Regions from separate parts of the Romboutsia lituseburensis genome, predicted to be linked through region 1. Evidence: riboswitches for the same ligand, from Rfam matches in the RefSeq annotation. Region 1 holds a riboswitch; the other holds the start of a gene.
The links. Region 1 has a riboswitch for cobalamin ahead of cbiQ (cobalt ECF transporter T component CbiQ). Riboswitches for the same ligand answer to the same signal wherever they lie in the genome.
Positions count from the first base shown of each region.

Region 1 (7,759 bases):
CTGGTCAAGTTATTAAGGGTGCAGGGCGGATGCCTTGGCACTAGGAGCCGATGAAGGACGCGATAAGCTGCGATAAGCTTCGGGGAGTTGCACGTAAACTTTGATCCGAAGATTTCCGAATGAGGAAACTCACTTAGAGTAATGTCTAAGTATTGTTAAGTGAATACATAGCTTAATGAGGGGAACCCGGGGAACTGAAACATCTAAGTACCTGGAGGAAAAGAAAGAAATTCGATTCCGTAAGTAGCGGCGAGCGAACGCGGATAAGGCCAAACCAATGAAGTTTTCTTCATTGGGGTTGCGGACATGCAACATGGATGCACTATCGTAAATGAAGAGAGTTGGAAAGCTCCGCCATAGAAGGTAATAGCCCTGTAATTGAAACGAGAAAGCTACTAGCATGATCCAGAGTACCACGGGACACGTGAAACCCTGTGGGAAGCAGGAGGGACCATCCTCCAAGCCTAAATACTACCTAGTGACCGATAGCGCATAGTACCGTGAGGGAAAGGTGAAAAGAACCCCGGGAGGGGAGTGAAATAGAACCTGAAACCCTGCACTTACAAGCTGTGGGAGCACATTTCTTGTGTGACCGCGTACTTTTTGTAGAACGGGCCAACGAGTTACGTTAAGTAGCAAGGTTAAGCACTTCAGGTGTGGAGCCGTAGCGAAAGCGAGTCTTAAATGGGCGACCTAAGTTACTTGACGTAGACCCGAAACCGGGCGACCTATCCATGAGCAGGTTGAAGCGAAAGTAAAATTTCGTGGAGGACCGAACCCACGAGCGTTGAAAAGCTCGGGGATGACTTGTGGATAGCGGTGAAATTCCAATCGAGCCCGGAGATAGCTGGTTCTCCCCGAAATAGCTTTAGGGCTAGCCTCAAGCGTAGAGAAACGGAGGTAGAGCACTGAATGTCCTAGGGGGTATTGCACTTACCGAAGACTATCAAACTCCGAATGCCGTTTTCTTTTACTTGGGAGTCAGACTGTGGGTGATAAGATTCATAGTCAAGAGGGCAACAGCCCAGATCGTCAGCTAAGGTCCCTAAATGTACGTTAAGTGGTAAAGGATGTGGGATTGCACAGACAACCAGGATGTTGGCTTAGAAGCAGCCACTCATTTAAAGAGTGCGTAATAGCTCACTGGTCGAGTGATCCTGCGCCGAAAATTTCCGGGGCTAAAACGTACTACCGAAGCTACGGCATCATTATGATGGGTAGGGGAGCTTCGTATGCAGGCTGAAGCATGACCGTAAGGACATGTGGACAGTATACGAGTGAGAATGTTGGCATGAGTAGCGAGACGTGGGTGAGAATCCCACGGGCCGTAAACCCAAGGTTTCCAGGGGAAGGTTCGTCCGCCCTGGGTTAGTCGGGACCTAAGCCGAGGCCGAAAGGCGTAGGTGATGGACAACAGGTTGATATTCCTGTACCGCCAATAAGCGTTTGAGAAATGGGATGACACAGTAGGATAAGCTAACCACACTGTTGGTTATGTGTGGCTAAGTACTGAGGCAGTCTAGATAGGCAAATCCGTCTAGATAATGCTGGGGTACGATGGGGAGCGAAATTTAGTAGCGAAGTAGCTGATTTCACACTGTCGAGAAAAGTCTCTATCGAGTTTAAAGGCGCCCGTACCGTAAACCGACACAGGTGGGTGAGGAGAGTATCCTAAGGCCAGCGAGAGAACTATTGTTAAGGAACTCGGCAAAATGACCCCGTAACTTAGGGAGAAGGGGTGCCATCCTTTGGATGGCCGCAGAGAATAGGCCCAAGCGACTGTTTACCAAAAACACAGGTTTCTGCTAAGTCGCAAGACGATGTATAGGAGCTGACGCCTGCCCGGTGCTGGAAGGTTAAGGGGATCTGTCAGGAGCAATCCGAAGCAGTGAACTTAAGCCCCAGTAAACGGCGGCCGTAACTATAACGGTCCTAAGGTAGCGAAATTCCTTGTCGGGTAAGTTCCGACCCGCACGAAAGGCGTAACGATTTGGGCACTGTCTCAACAATAGACTCGGTGAAATTGTAATCCCGGTGAAGATGCCGGGTACCTGCGACAGGACGGAAAGACCCCATGGAGCTTTACTGTAGCTTGACGTTGGGTCTTGGTACTACATGTACAGGATAGGTGGGAGACTATGAAGCATGAACGCCAGTTTGTGTGGAGTCATCCTTGGGATACCACCCTTGTAGTACTGGGATCCTAACCATAGGCCTTGAATCAGGTCTTGGGACACCGTCAGGTGGGCAGTTTGACTGGGGCGGTCGCCTCCTAAAAAGTAACGGAGGCGCTCAAAGGTTTCCTCAGCACGGTCGGAAATCGTGCGAAGAGTGCAAAGGCAAAAGGAAGCTTGATTGCAAGACATACAGGTCGAGCAAGGACGAAAGTCGGACTTAGTGATCCGGTGGTACCGCATGGAAGGGCCATCGCTCAACGGATAAAAGCTACCCTGGGGATAACAGGCTTATCTCCCCCAAGAGTCCACATCGACGGGGAGGTTTGGCACCTCGATGTCGGCTCATCACATCCTGGGGCTGTAGTAGGTCCCAAGGGTTGGGCTGTTCGCCCATTAAAGTGGTACGCGAGCTGGGTTCAGAACGTCGTGAGACAGTTCGGTCCCTATCCGTCGCAGGCGTAGGAAATTTGAGGAGACCTGTCCTTAGTACGAGAGGACCGGGATGGACGTACCTCTGGTGTACCAGTTGTTCTGCCAAGGGCATGGCTGGGTAGCTATGTACGGAATGGATAAGCGCTGAAAGCATCTAAGCGCGAAGCCAACTTCAAGATAAGATTTCCCACCGTAAGGGTAAGACCCCAGGAAGACTACCTGGTTGATAGGTCGAAGGTGTAAGTGCAGTAATGTATTTAGCTTATCGATACTAATAGGTCGAGGACTTGACCAACAAAATGATTCACTCAAAATGATATACAGTTTTCAGAGTATTAACTCTAAAAATAAAGATTATGTGGTTATTATAGCAAAGAGGATACACCTGTTCCCATTCCGAACACAGAAGTTAAGCTCTTTAGCGCTGATGGTACTTGGGGGGCGACCCCCTGGGAGAGTAAGACGTAGCCACGTAATCTTTTTTATTTTAATAAAAGCCTAGAAGCACATATTGTTGCTTCTAGGCTTTTTCTGTTTTTATTTAAATATATATGCTAAAATTATAACTAAATAAACTTTCTAATAAAGGGGATCATAAAATGGGGATAATAGATAACTTAAAACAACAAAATGTAAATGAAAAATTAATAGAAGATGCTTTGTACTTTAAAAAATATTATAAATTAGAGGATTCTCTTCAACATAGAATATCACAATCAAATAGCTATTTTTATGGGAAAGAAATATGGGATATGTGTATATCTGCTATACTTGAAGGTGAAAATATACTTTTATCAGGGCCTAAGGCAACAGGTAAAAACCTACTTGCAGATAACTTATCTGAGCTATTTGGAAGACCTCAGTGGAATACTTCTTTTCATATAAATACAGATAGTACAACATTAATAGGAACAGATACTTTTATAGATAATGAGGTAAAGTTAAGACGTGGATCTGTATATGAATGTGCAATTCATGGTGGATTTGGTATATTCGATGAAATAAATATGGCTAAAAATGATGCTATTGCAGTACTGCATTCTGCATTAGATCATAGGAGAATAATCGATGTGCCTGGTTATGAACGAATAAATTTACATCCGGCAACTAGATTTATAGGAACGATGAACTATGAATATGCAGGTACAAAGGAATTAAATGAGGCACTAGTATCTAGGTTTATGGTTATTGATATACCGTCAATAGAAGAAGATAAACTTATGCTTATATTGAATAATGAATTTCCTGATGCAGATAGAGAAAAGTTACTTCAGTTTGCAGGAATATTCCTTGATTTGCAATTGAAATCACAAAATGGAGAAATTTCAAGTAAATCAATAGATTTAAGAGGGCTTATAGGTTCATTAAAAACAATAAAAAGAGGTCTTAGTCCTAAATTAGCAATAAATATGGGTATAACAGGTAAGACTTTTGATGAATATGAAAAGGAAATAGTAGGGGATATTATAAAAACAAGAATTTCAAGTATTTGGGAATCTAAGGATGTATTTCCACATAATAATCTAAATGGTCAATTAGAATCAAGTTTTTAGGCTATTAATGTTTTACAAAATTAACTATAGATTTTATTTGTATACAAACACTATATAATTAGGGGAAAATTATGAAATGGATATATAATAATTATGAATTTGAAAATAGAATAAATAATTTATCTTGGACTATTTCAGGTAAATATAATGAAGATATAAGTGCATCAGAACAAGACTATACATCAAAGGATGTAGCGTTATATTTTGCTATTATGACAGGTGCAAGACATAAATATATAGAATGGAATATAGTTAAAAAATATTTATACAATAGGATAAAACAAGGATATGATTCTAATATACTATTAGGTTTAGTTCAAGTAGTTCTAAATATAATAGTAGAAGATAGAGTAATACAAGAAAGACCAGGAATAAAAGATATAAGAAAAAAAGCATATAAAGATATGCTAGATGGATTTACAAAAATATATAAAGATGATGTAATACAAAAAATTAAATATGTAATAGTATTAGAAAATATGGGTAAACATCCTTCAGTAGATGGTCTAAGTAGAAGAATTTTAAATTGTATTAGGAAGATTGATATAAATTTACCGATAATAGAAATTTTAAAAGAAATTGATAATATTTACATTAAATTTTTTGAAGGAAAAGTTATAAAATCTCAAGATATAAAAGAAAATTCTATAGAATATAAAAATGATACAGATATAGACTTTGATACATTTTCAGATTTTATGTATGAAGAGCTTTATGAAGATGAACAGAATGAGATGATTGAAAGTGAAATAAGTAATATATCCTCATCTATGTTAATTGAAAGTGTTGGAGAAATTGATATAGATATCTCTAAAAATACTAAAGAAAGAGTTTTATATGTAGATGAAAAGACATTAGATAAAATCTATAATAAAATGGAACATTATTATGGAAAATCATATCTAAATAAAAATGAATTGAAAAAAATTGAAACTAAAAATTGCAGAAATGTACACGAAGGTTGTAGAATACATTTTACAGATGGAGTATTGAGAAGTGAATGTAGTAATGTAGCTCAAATTAAATATGTTACAAGACAAAAAGAAAATAATATAGGTAAGTTTAGAGATAAAGCTAAGATACATAAAAGGAATATAATAAAATTAAAGGATAGCTTATCAAGAATTCTTATAGAGGAAAGTGAAACTAGTAGAGTTTATTCAGATTGTGGGACTATACATGCAAATAGAGCATGGAGAGCTACAAAAAGTAGTAATAACAAAATATTTTATAAAGATATTGAAAATGAGAAGGGGAAATATGTAATTGACATATTACTAGATGGAAGTGGGTCTCAGAGCAGGAATCAAGCAAATGTTGCTACACAAGCATATATAATAGCTAATGCTCTAACCATGGTAGGTATTCCTAACAGAGTTATGGGATTTTCTAGCTTTATGGATTACACTATATTAAAAAGATTTAAAGATTATGAAGATAAAATAGAAGAAATTGAAAATATATTTGAATATTTTTGTGCAGGAAATAATAGAGATGGACTAGCAATTAAATCAACTTGTGATGGTTTATTAAATCGAAATGAAGAAAATAAAATATTGATAGTTTTAAGTGATGGAAAACCCAATGATATAAAAATTGGAAAAGATAGAGAGCGTAGTATAAGAGGCGAAATGTCATATAGAGGTATGATAGGAATAAAAGACACTGCCAATGAAGTAAGAAGAGCTAGGCAACAAAATATTTTAGTATTAGGAGTATTTACAGGAAAAGAAAATGATTTAGAAGCACAAAGGTTGATATATGGTAGGGACTTCGTATATACTAAAGATATAGAAAGATTTTCAGATATAGTGTCTATGTATTTGAAAAAAATAATTAGAAATTAAATTTTAAAAATTTTTTTCAAAATAAAAAAGGAATATTAGTATTTATGTAGAATACAATATAAGTAAGGCAATTTATCAAAATTTTTTTACATCTAGAGTATAATTTATCATGTTACAAAAGTTAGTAAAATAAATATTAAATATATATTTTAGGTTCTTGATAAAAGATTAATAGGGAAAGAGGTGTAATTCCTCTGCAGCCCCCGCTACTGTAAAGCTGACGAAATTTATTTTAACCACTATGATTTATTATTCATGGGAAGGTAAAAGAGTAGGATGAAGCTAAGCCAGGAGACCTGCCTAGTAATATTAAAGTAATTTCTTCGGGGTGGGAGAAAGTTTCTTAAAATACTTGTGTATAAAATTAGTATTGAAAAAGAAAGTCTAACCCTTTGGTTAGGCTTTTTATATTGTAAGGAGAATTAAGTATGCTTTTAATAGATAAATACGCATATACAAACAGTTTAACAGAAATAAATCCAAAGATAAAAGGAAGCATAGGCTTAATATTTTTAATAATTTCTATGGCATTTAAAAATATTTTTTGCTTGATTAGTATTATAACTTTTATGAGTTCTCTTATAGTTTTTTTAGCTAAAATAGACTTAAAAAGTTATTTAAAGCTTGTAAAAATACCAATGTATTTTTTAATAATGGGAGTTCTAATAAACCTTATAAATATATCATTTGATTCAAAAGGACTAATTTATAGTTTTAATATAATGTCTTTAAATATAGGTATATCAAATAAGTCAATAATTACATCTATACATATATTGTTTAGAGCTATTGCTTGTTTAACATGTATATACTTTTTTATATTAACAACACCATTTAATCAGATAATATTTTTATTAAAAAAGCTACATATATCAGATACGGTAATAGAGCTATCTATGTTAGTTTATAGATTTATATTTATATTTTTAGAAGAAGTATCAGATATAAGAAAATCACAACAATTAAGATTTGGATATATTAATTTAAAAACATCTTATAATTCAGTTGGAATTCTAGGAAATATGTTATTTAAGAGAATGATGAAAAGGTATGATGAAATGTGTATATCTTTAGACATAAAATTATATGATAGCAAATTTCACATAGTAGGGGATGAAAATGTTTAAAATAAATGACTTAAATTATAAATACGAAAAAAACTCACATGCACTAAAAAAAGTTAATATGGACTTTTCAAAAGGTGATGTGATAGGGATAATAGGATCAAATGGATCTGGTAAATCTACATTTTTTATGAATTTAATGGGCATACTTAAGCCCACATCAGGAAAAATTTTATTCAAGGATCAGGAAATAAACTATACAAAAAAAGGCCTATATAATTTAAGAAAACAAGTAGGTATAGTATTTCAGGATCCAGAAAAACAAATATTCTATTCAAGGGTATATGATGATATAGCATTTTCTTTAAGAAATATTGGAATAGATGAAGAAATAATAAATATGAGAGTTAGAGATGCACTAGTTGCTGTTAATGGAATAGATTTTATAAACAAACCAGTACATTTTTTAAGCTATGGCCAAAAAAAGAGGGTAGCAATAGCTTCTGTTATAGCAATGGAAAATGAAATAGTTTTATTAGATGAGCCGACAGCTGGCTTAGACCCAGTAAGTACTAGATTAATAGTAGATATTATAAAAAACCTTAAACAAAAAGGTGTTAAGATAGTGATATCAAGTCATGATATGAATTTAATATATGAAATATGCGATTATGCATATGTTTTAA
Region 1 is NZ_JANQBQ010000001.1:2,095,338-2,103,096, reverse strand. It holds rRNA gene NWE74_RS10080 (23S ribosomal RNA) at 3-2,904, shown strand; rRNA gene rrf (5S ribosomal RNA) at 2,967-3,083, shown strand; gene NWE74_RS10070 (AAA family ATPase) at 3,209-4,162, shown strand; gene NWE74_RS10065 (cobaltochelatase CobT-related protein) at 4,234-6,009, shown strand; cobalamin riboswitch at 6,144-6,328, shown strand; gene cbiQ (cobalt ECF transporter T component CbiQ) at 6,438-7,136, shown strand; gene NWE74_RS10055 (energy-coupling factor ABC transporter ATP-binding protein) at 7,129-7,759, shown strand, end outside.

Region 2 (7,759 bases), 1.3 Mb from region 1:
TAGAATGGAACATCATGCTAATGACTTACCTTGGAGAAAAGTAGCTACTGTAGAATATATAGATGTTGATGAATTAGGAAGAGTTAATATAAATGATATAGAAAAAAATTTGATAGAAAATAATGGTGAGATTAAATATGTAAGTATAACTGGAGCATCAAATGTAACTGGATACACAAACCCTATTAATGAGATTGCGAAAATATCCCATAAATATAATGCGAAAATAATAGTTGATGGAGCTCAGCTTATAGCACATAAAAAGGTAGATATGAAAGGTAGAACACCAGAAGAGCAAATAGACTTTTTAGTATTTTCTGCTCATAAAGCGTATGCTCCTTATGGAAGTGGAGCAATAGTGGGATTAACCGAAGAGCTATCACAAGCAGAACCATTTCTAAGAGGTGGTGGATGTGTTGATGTAGTAAGTGATTATGGTGTTGTATGGAGTGAACCACCTCACAAAGATGAAGCTGGAACATCTAATTTTTTAGGTGTAATGGCTATGGTAAGTTCATTAAATCAATTAAGAAATATAGGATTTAGAAATATATCTAGTCATGAAATGCTACTTAAAAATTACTTGATGAAAGAAATGAAAAAGTTAGATAGAGTAATACTTTATGGTGATACAGAGTATACGGATGATAGATTGGGTGTAATTACATTTAATATAGAAGGAATCGAGTTTGATACAGTTGCACATAAATTTGCAGAAGAGTTTGGTATAGCATTGAGATATGCTAAATTCTGTGCTCATCCATATGTAAATAGGCTGCTAGGTATAAGTGACGAAGAAGCTTATGAACATGCAATGGATGAAGACTTAGAACAATATGGAATGGTAAGGTTAAGTTTAGGGTTATATAACACATTAGAAGAAGCTGAAATTTTTATAAGAGCTTTAAAAAGTATAATAAGAAATAACTAATATACGTATGACTTATAATATTTTAAGAAACGTACGAAGCCGTTGTCACTATGAAGAGTAGTGAATACGCAGTGAATTAAGATAAATGAATTTTTTATTAGATATTTGAGAGATTGTGAAAAGAAAAATGGGTATAAATTAGATTATTGAAATAAAGGATTGCAAATACATGAAATATAAGCTACTATAAAAGTGAGAAAAAAGAATAATAAAAGTATTGGTGTTTATTTAACTTAATAGGGAATTAGATTAAAAGTCTAAGCTACCCCAGTAACCGTAAAACTGACGAAATCAAAGATACCACTGAGCAATCGGGAAGGTTTGAAAGTAGAATGAAGTTGAGCCGGGATACCTGCCAATATCTTTAACGTTAATATCTTCTGAGGGTTAGATATTTAACTATATAATAAAGATAAAATCAAAAGCATGCTCTCAAAGCATGCTTTTTTGTTTTTTGTATTAGTATTAAAGTTAAATGAAGAAGTAAAAAATTTATAAGTAGAAATTATAAGTAAGGAGAAAGAAAATGAAAAAGAAACTAACGAGTATATTAGCATTAGTATTAGTAGTTATGCTAGCTACTGTAGGATGTAGCCCAAAAAGTAAAACAATAAAAGATAGAGAAGGTAATGATGTTACACTTCCTAAAAAAATGGATAGAATAATATCAACAGCCCCATCAAACACAGAGGTGCTAGTAGATTTAGGTCTTGCTGATAAATTAGTAGCGGTGGATAAATATTCAACAGATATAGAAGGAATAAACAAAGACATAGAAACAATAGATTTCTTAAATCCAGATGCAGAGGCAATAATAGCTTTAAATCCAGATATAATAATAGCATCAGGACATAATAAAACAGGTTCAAGTGAAGATCCATTTAAACTTATAAAAGAGGCTGGAATAAGCGTAGTTTACATACCAAGTAGTGATAGTATACAAGGAATTTATGATGACATTATGTTTTTAGCAGATATAACTGATAAAAAAGAAAAAGGTCAACAGATAGTAGATAATATGAAAAAAGAAGTAGATGAAATAAAAGCTATAGGTGAAACTATAAAAGATAAGAAAAAAGTTTACTTTGAAATAGGACCAGCACCAAATCTATATAGTTTTGGGAATTCAACATTCTTAAATGAAATGATAGAATTAGTTGGAGCAGAAAATGCATTTAAAGATGAAAAATCATGGATAAGTCCAAGTGAAGAATCAGTGATAGATAAAAATCCAGATGTAATATTAACTAATGTAGACTATATTAAAAATCCTTTAGATGAAATTAAATCTCGTAATGGTTGGAGCAATATAACTGCAGTTAAAGATAATAAAGTATTTTTAATAGATAAAAATTCATCATCTCGTCCATCACATCACGCTATAAAAGCTCTTAAGGAAATGGCAGTAGCAATTTACCCTGAAAGTTATAAGTAGAAATAAAATAACACCTGTATTTTACAGGTGTTATTTTTGTTTAATCATAAATCGATTTTGAATATTCAGTAGGTGAAATCCCAAAATTAGATTTAAATTTTTTTGAAAAATAATGAATTGATGAAAATCCTAGAATTTCAGAAATTTCACTGAGTGTATATGTAGAGTTTTTAATAAGCTCCTTGCTTTTGTTAAGCTTAAGGTCATTAATATAATTTTTTACAGTATTATTCATATTCTTTTTAAATAAAGAGTGTAGCATAGATGGACTAATACAAAAATGTCGGCATAAATTATCGACTGAAAGTTTTTCATATAAATGATTATCTATAAATTTTAGGATTTCATTTAGCAAATTATTTTCATAAGTTTGTTGCATATGAGTAGTTGGTCTAGATTGAAAATAAGAATTCTCTAATCTAAGTGTTTGTATAATAAGTTGCTTTAAATAACAAAGTGATAAATCGTTAGAGTATATACTCTTGCTAGAAAGTTCTTCTATTAGTTTTCCAACAAGAGAATAAGAGTCTCTTTGCAATGTAAAGACCTTATTACATAATAACTCATGATGATTAAAGTCCATATTAAAATTAATTGTTAAATAAGAACTACTAGAATCTAGAGTTGATTGAGTATGAAATTGAAGAGGAGCATAAAAAATTAAATCTCCTTGTTCTAATTCATACTTTTTATCATCTACAGTAGTAGATAATAAACCTTTATCAACATAAGTTAACTCCCAATATGGATGGGTCTCTCCGGAAAAATTATAGTTTATACCTTTTTCTTGATAAAATTTGGTATATATTTCATTTATATTCAAAGAAGAAGAAATATTTTTGTAAGTATATTTTTCTTTTAAATTTATAGGTTTTAAATATTTGCTGTCACAAGAAATTTTAATTTCGCAATCATCAGATACGCAGATAAGATTAAAATAAATACCTTTTTTTAAATTTAATGTTCTATTTATTATAAATGACTCTAAAGAATTACCATCAGATGAAACTAATATCATTACAACTCCTTTAATTACTTTTATAAATAAATCATCTCTATCAACTAAATATAAGCTTTTAATACTTTTATTTTTAAATAAAAATTTGCTACCATAATCAAAGCTTATATTTTCATAGATTAAATCCCCAAATTTTTTAAATGTTGGACTTGTCGTTTTGTTAAACATAAAATCACCCCAATACAATGTCTATAATTAAATTATATCTAAATATCACATATAAACTCAAGTAAATAATAATAGGTATACACCAAAATGTCTTCATAAGAAAATGTTTGTTTTAATGGTTTCGGCCTTTTAAAGTAAAAAAAATCTATACTTAAGTAAGATTAGTCTATTTTAATAAAGAAATAGTACTAGTACCATTATAGTATAGAACTTTAACTATAAAAAAGAGGGGGAATCGGTGTGGAGATTAAAACAGAAACACCTAAAAAAATAAAAAATAAACAAAGTAAAAACAAACAAGTTTTAAAAAAAAGCGAAAGACAAAAAAAACAAGGTAGATTTATATTTTGGTGTGTAGTTCCTACGTTTTTATTATTTTTATTATTTAAAATATATCCAATGCTAAGTGCAGCAAAAATGTCATTGTACAGATCAACAGGTCTTAGTAGTAATCCGACTTTTATAGGTTTTGAAAACTTTACTACTCTAATTAATGATCCTGTATTTTGGAAATCACTAGGTAATACATTTTTCATATTAGGAGTATTTCCTATAGCTACAATGTTACTTTCATTGTTCTTTGCTGTAATACTTACCCAAGGCAGAATTTTTGAATTGGAGAAAACATTGTACAGAATAGTTTTTTTCTTACCTAATATATTATCAATGGTTGTAATAGGTATGCTATTTATGTATGTGTATGATTTTAATTTAGGTATCTTAAATTCATTTTTAGATTTTGCAGGATTAGAAGCTTTAAAAAGAACATGGTTGGGTGAAAAGGATACTGTCTTATGGGCATTAACTTTTACTATGGTGTGGCAGGCTGCAGGATATTATATGGTAATTTATATATCAGGAATAAATAGAATACCACAAGATTTATATGAAGCAGCAACTTTAGATGGAGCTACTCCTATGAAACAATTTTTTATAATAACATTACCTTTAATATGGGAAGTTGTGAGAGTTACAATAACATTTTTTATAACGGGCGCATTTAACTTAAGCTTTATATTTGTAAAAGTAATGACAAAGGGCGGTCCGGATAATGCATCAAATACATTATTAAACTATATGGATTCACAGGCATTTATGAATGCAAACTATGGATATGCAATGGCTATATCAGTAGTAGTATTTGTAATAGCTATAGTTTTAGCTGTAATAGTTAAAAAAATTACAGAAAGAGATGTAATAGAATTTTAGGGGGTGTTCTAAATGGTTAAGGGCAATAAAATTACAGTTAAGAGTATATTTACAGGAACTGTAATAAGGATAATTTTAATAGCATTTTTATTTATGGTAGTAGTCCCGTTACTGTGGACAGTAATGCAATCATTTAAAACATCACAAGAGTTCTTTCAAGACCCATGGGCATTACCATCAGCGTTTAAATTGACAAACTATATTAGTGCATGGAATAAAGCAAACATGTCAGGTTATTTTTTAAATTCTGTATATGTAACACTTATATCTACAGCATTTATGATGTTACTTGCTATACCAACATCATATTGTTTAGCAAGGTTTAAATTTTTTGGATGTGAGATCATAATGCTTGCTATGACTCTTGGATTATTTATACAACCAACATATATATTAGTTCCATTATTTTTATTGGCAGCTAAATTAAATTTATTGAATAATCTAACTGGTTTAAGTTTAATTTATGCTGTTATACAACTACCATTTTCAATATTCATACTTACAGGATTTATTAAAGGTATTTCTAGAGAGTATGAAGAAGCAGCCGAAATAGATGGATGTAATAGAATACAAACGATAAGACATGTTGTGCTACCTCTTATTAAGCCTGGGGTTATAACAGTTTTAATATTTAACTTTATGGGATTTTGGAATGAATATGCAATGGCATTTACATTGTTAACTGACGATACAAAGAAAACACTACCTGTAGGACTACAAAATTTAATGGAAGTACAACGCTTTTCAACTGATTGGGGGGCTTTATTTGCAGGTATGGTTATCGTTATAATACCAACGGTAATTATTTATATATTCCTAAATAAGAAGCTTACTGAAGCTGTTAATGTTGGAGGTATAAAGGGGTAAAATTATGAAACCAAATATAATAGTGTTTTTTTCAGATCAACAAAGATATGATACTGTAGGTGTATATGGTCAAAAACTTGATATAACTCCTAATCTAGACTACATGGCAAGTGAAGGAGTAACTTTTGAAAATGCTTTTACGTGCCAACCAGTATGTGGTCCGGCAAGAAGTTGTATGCAAACTGGAAAATATGCAACTCAAACCGGGTGTTTTGTAAATGATATAGGTATAAAAGAAGATGAAGAAACTATAGCAAAGATATTATCACTTAATGGATATGAAACTGCATATGTAGGTAAATGGCACTTAGCATCAACTCAAAACGAATGTGACTATTCTAAATCAGCTGTTCCAAAAGAAAAACGTGGAGGATATGAAGACTATTGGATGGCATCAGATGTATTAGAATTTACATCACATGGGTATGATGGATATGTATTCAATAAAGATCTAGAAAAAGTAGAGTTTAAGGGATATAGGGCTGATAAAATAACTGATTTTGCAATAGATTTTTTAGAAAATAGAAATAAAAATAAGCCTTTTTTATTGTTCTTATCACATATAGAGCCACATCATCAAAATGATAGAAAGACATATGAAGGTCCTAAGGGCTCAAAAGAAAAATTTAAAAATTACAACTTACCATTTGATTTAAAAGATCTAGATGGTGATTATAAAGAAAATTATCCAGATTATTTAGGATGTTGCAACTCTCTTGATGATAACTTAGGTAAAATAAGAGATAAAGTGAAAGAATTAGGAATAGATGAAAATACAATAATAATATATACTAGTGATCACGGCTGTCATTTTAAGACCGTAAATAAAGAACTTCCAGAAGGTGGAGCAGATGATTATAAAAGAAGCTTTTATGAAAACACTATAAGGGTTCCACTTATAATATATGGTCCTGAATTTAAAGGTGGAAAGAAGATAAAAGAGCTTGTTAGCTTAATAGATATTCCTAAAACAATATTAGATATATGTGTAAATGAAATACCAGATTTTATGGAAGGGGTATCATTACTTGATTTAGTTAATAAACAAAGTAAAAGAGATCATATATTTATACAAATTAGTGAAAGTTATGTAGGGAGAGCTATAAGAACTAAAAAATATAAATATTGTATAATAGACTATACAAAAAATCCATATAAAGATAAGGATAGTAATGAATATACGGAATGTTATTTATACGATTTGGAAAAAGATCCATTAGAAAAAAATAATTTAATAAATATTAAAGAATATGAAAATGTAAAAATAGAACTTAGAACTAAAATAAAAAAATATATTAAACATATTGAAAATAAAGATGTTGATATAAAATACAATGATATAAAAATTAAAAAATAATATAAAAAATAGGGATGAACTTAACATTGAGTGCATTCCTATTTTTTATATGTTTTATTTGAAATTTATTTATACAAACCTTTTTTTATATACAAATAAAGAAATAAATCAACAAAGATAAATCTTAATAATATTATAATAATAGTTAAAATTTGATTAGTATCACATTTTTTATAAAAACAAAGTGATATTATTTTTAATGAGATTAAAATAATTAAAATTGGAGGATTTGTTTTGTTTGAATTAGTAGAAGACGTTGTATTATTTAAACCAATAGATATAAATGCAAAAGATATATTACAACCATATTTTGATTTAGTAGATTATGAAGCATGTGAATACTGCTTTGTGACATTATATATGTGGAAAGATTTATATAAAACAGTTTATTATGTAGAAGATGATTTTGCTATAGTTTCTGGAGAATATGAGGGAAGTGAATTCGTAGTACTTCCACTAGCATCTAAAGAAAATATGGGAAAAGCAATTAAATTTATAATCGATACATTTAAAGGTAAGGGTAAAAAAATTCATTTAAGAGCTATAACTAAAGAAATCGTTGATTTCATGAAAGTAAATTATGAAGGTATGTTCGAATATATTGAAGAAAGGGACTACTTTGACTATGTTTATGATGGAGAGAGCTTAAGAACTTTAGCTGGTCGTAAAAATCAGAAAAAGAGAAATCATTTAAACTACTTCTTAAAAGAATATGAAAATAGATTTGAATATAACAAAATAGAAAGTGAAGAACAATTCAAAGAATGTATAAAT
Region 2 is NZ_JANQBQ010000001.1:767,090-774,848, reverse strand. It holds gene NWE74_RS03910 (aminotransferase class V-fold PLP-dependent enzyme) at 1-931, shown strand, start outside; cobalamin riboswitch at 1,133-1,306, shown strand; gene NWE74_RS03905 (ABC transporter substrate-binding protein) at 1,458-2,366, shown strand; gene NWE74_RS03900 (helix-turn-helix domain-containing protein) at 2,407-3,552, opposite strand; gene NWE74_RS03895 (carbohydrate ABC transporter permease) at 3,793-4,761, shown strand; gene NWE74_RS03890 (carbohydrate ABC transporter permease) at 4,774-5,628, shown strand; gene NWE74_RS03885 (sulfatase-like hydrolase/transferase) at 5,633-6,985, shown strand; gene NWE74_RS03880 (DUF2156 domain-containing protein) at 7,220-7,759, shown strand, end outside.
Region 2: another riboswitch for cobalamin. It lies ahead of NWE74_RS03905 (ABC transporter substrate-binding protein); the one in region 1 lies ahead of cbiQ (cobalt ECF transporter T component CbiQ).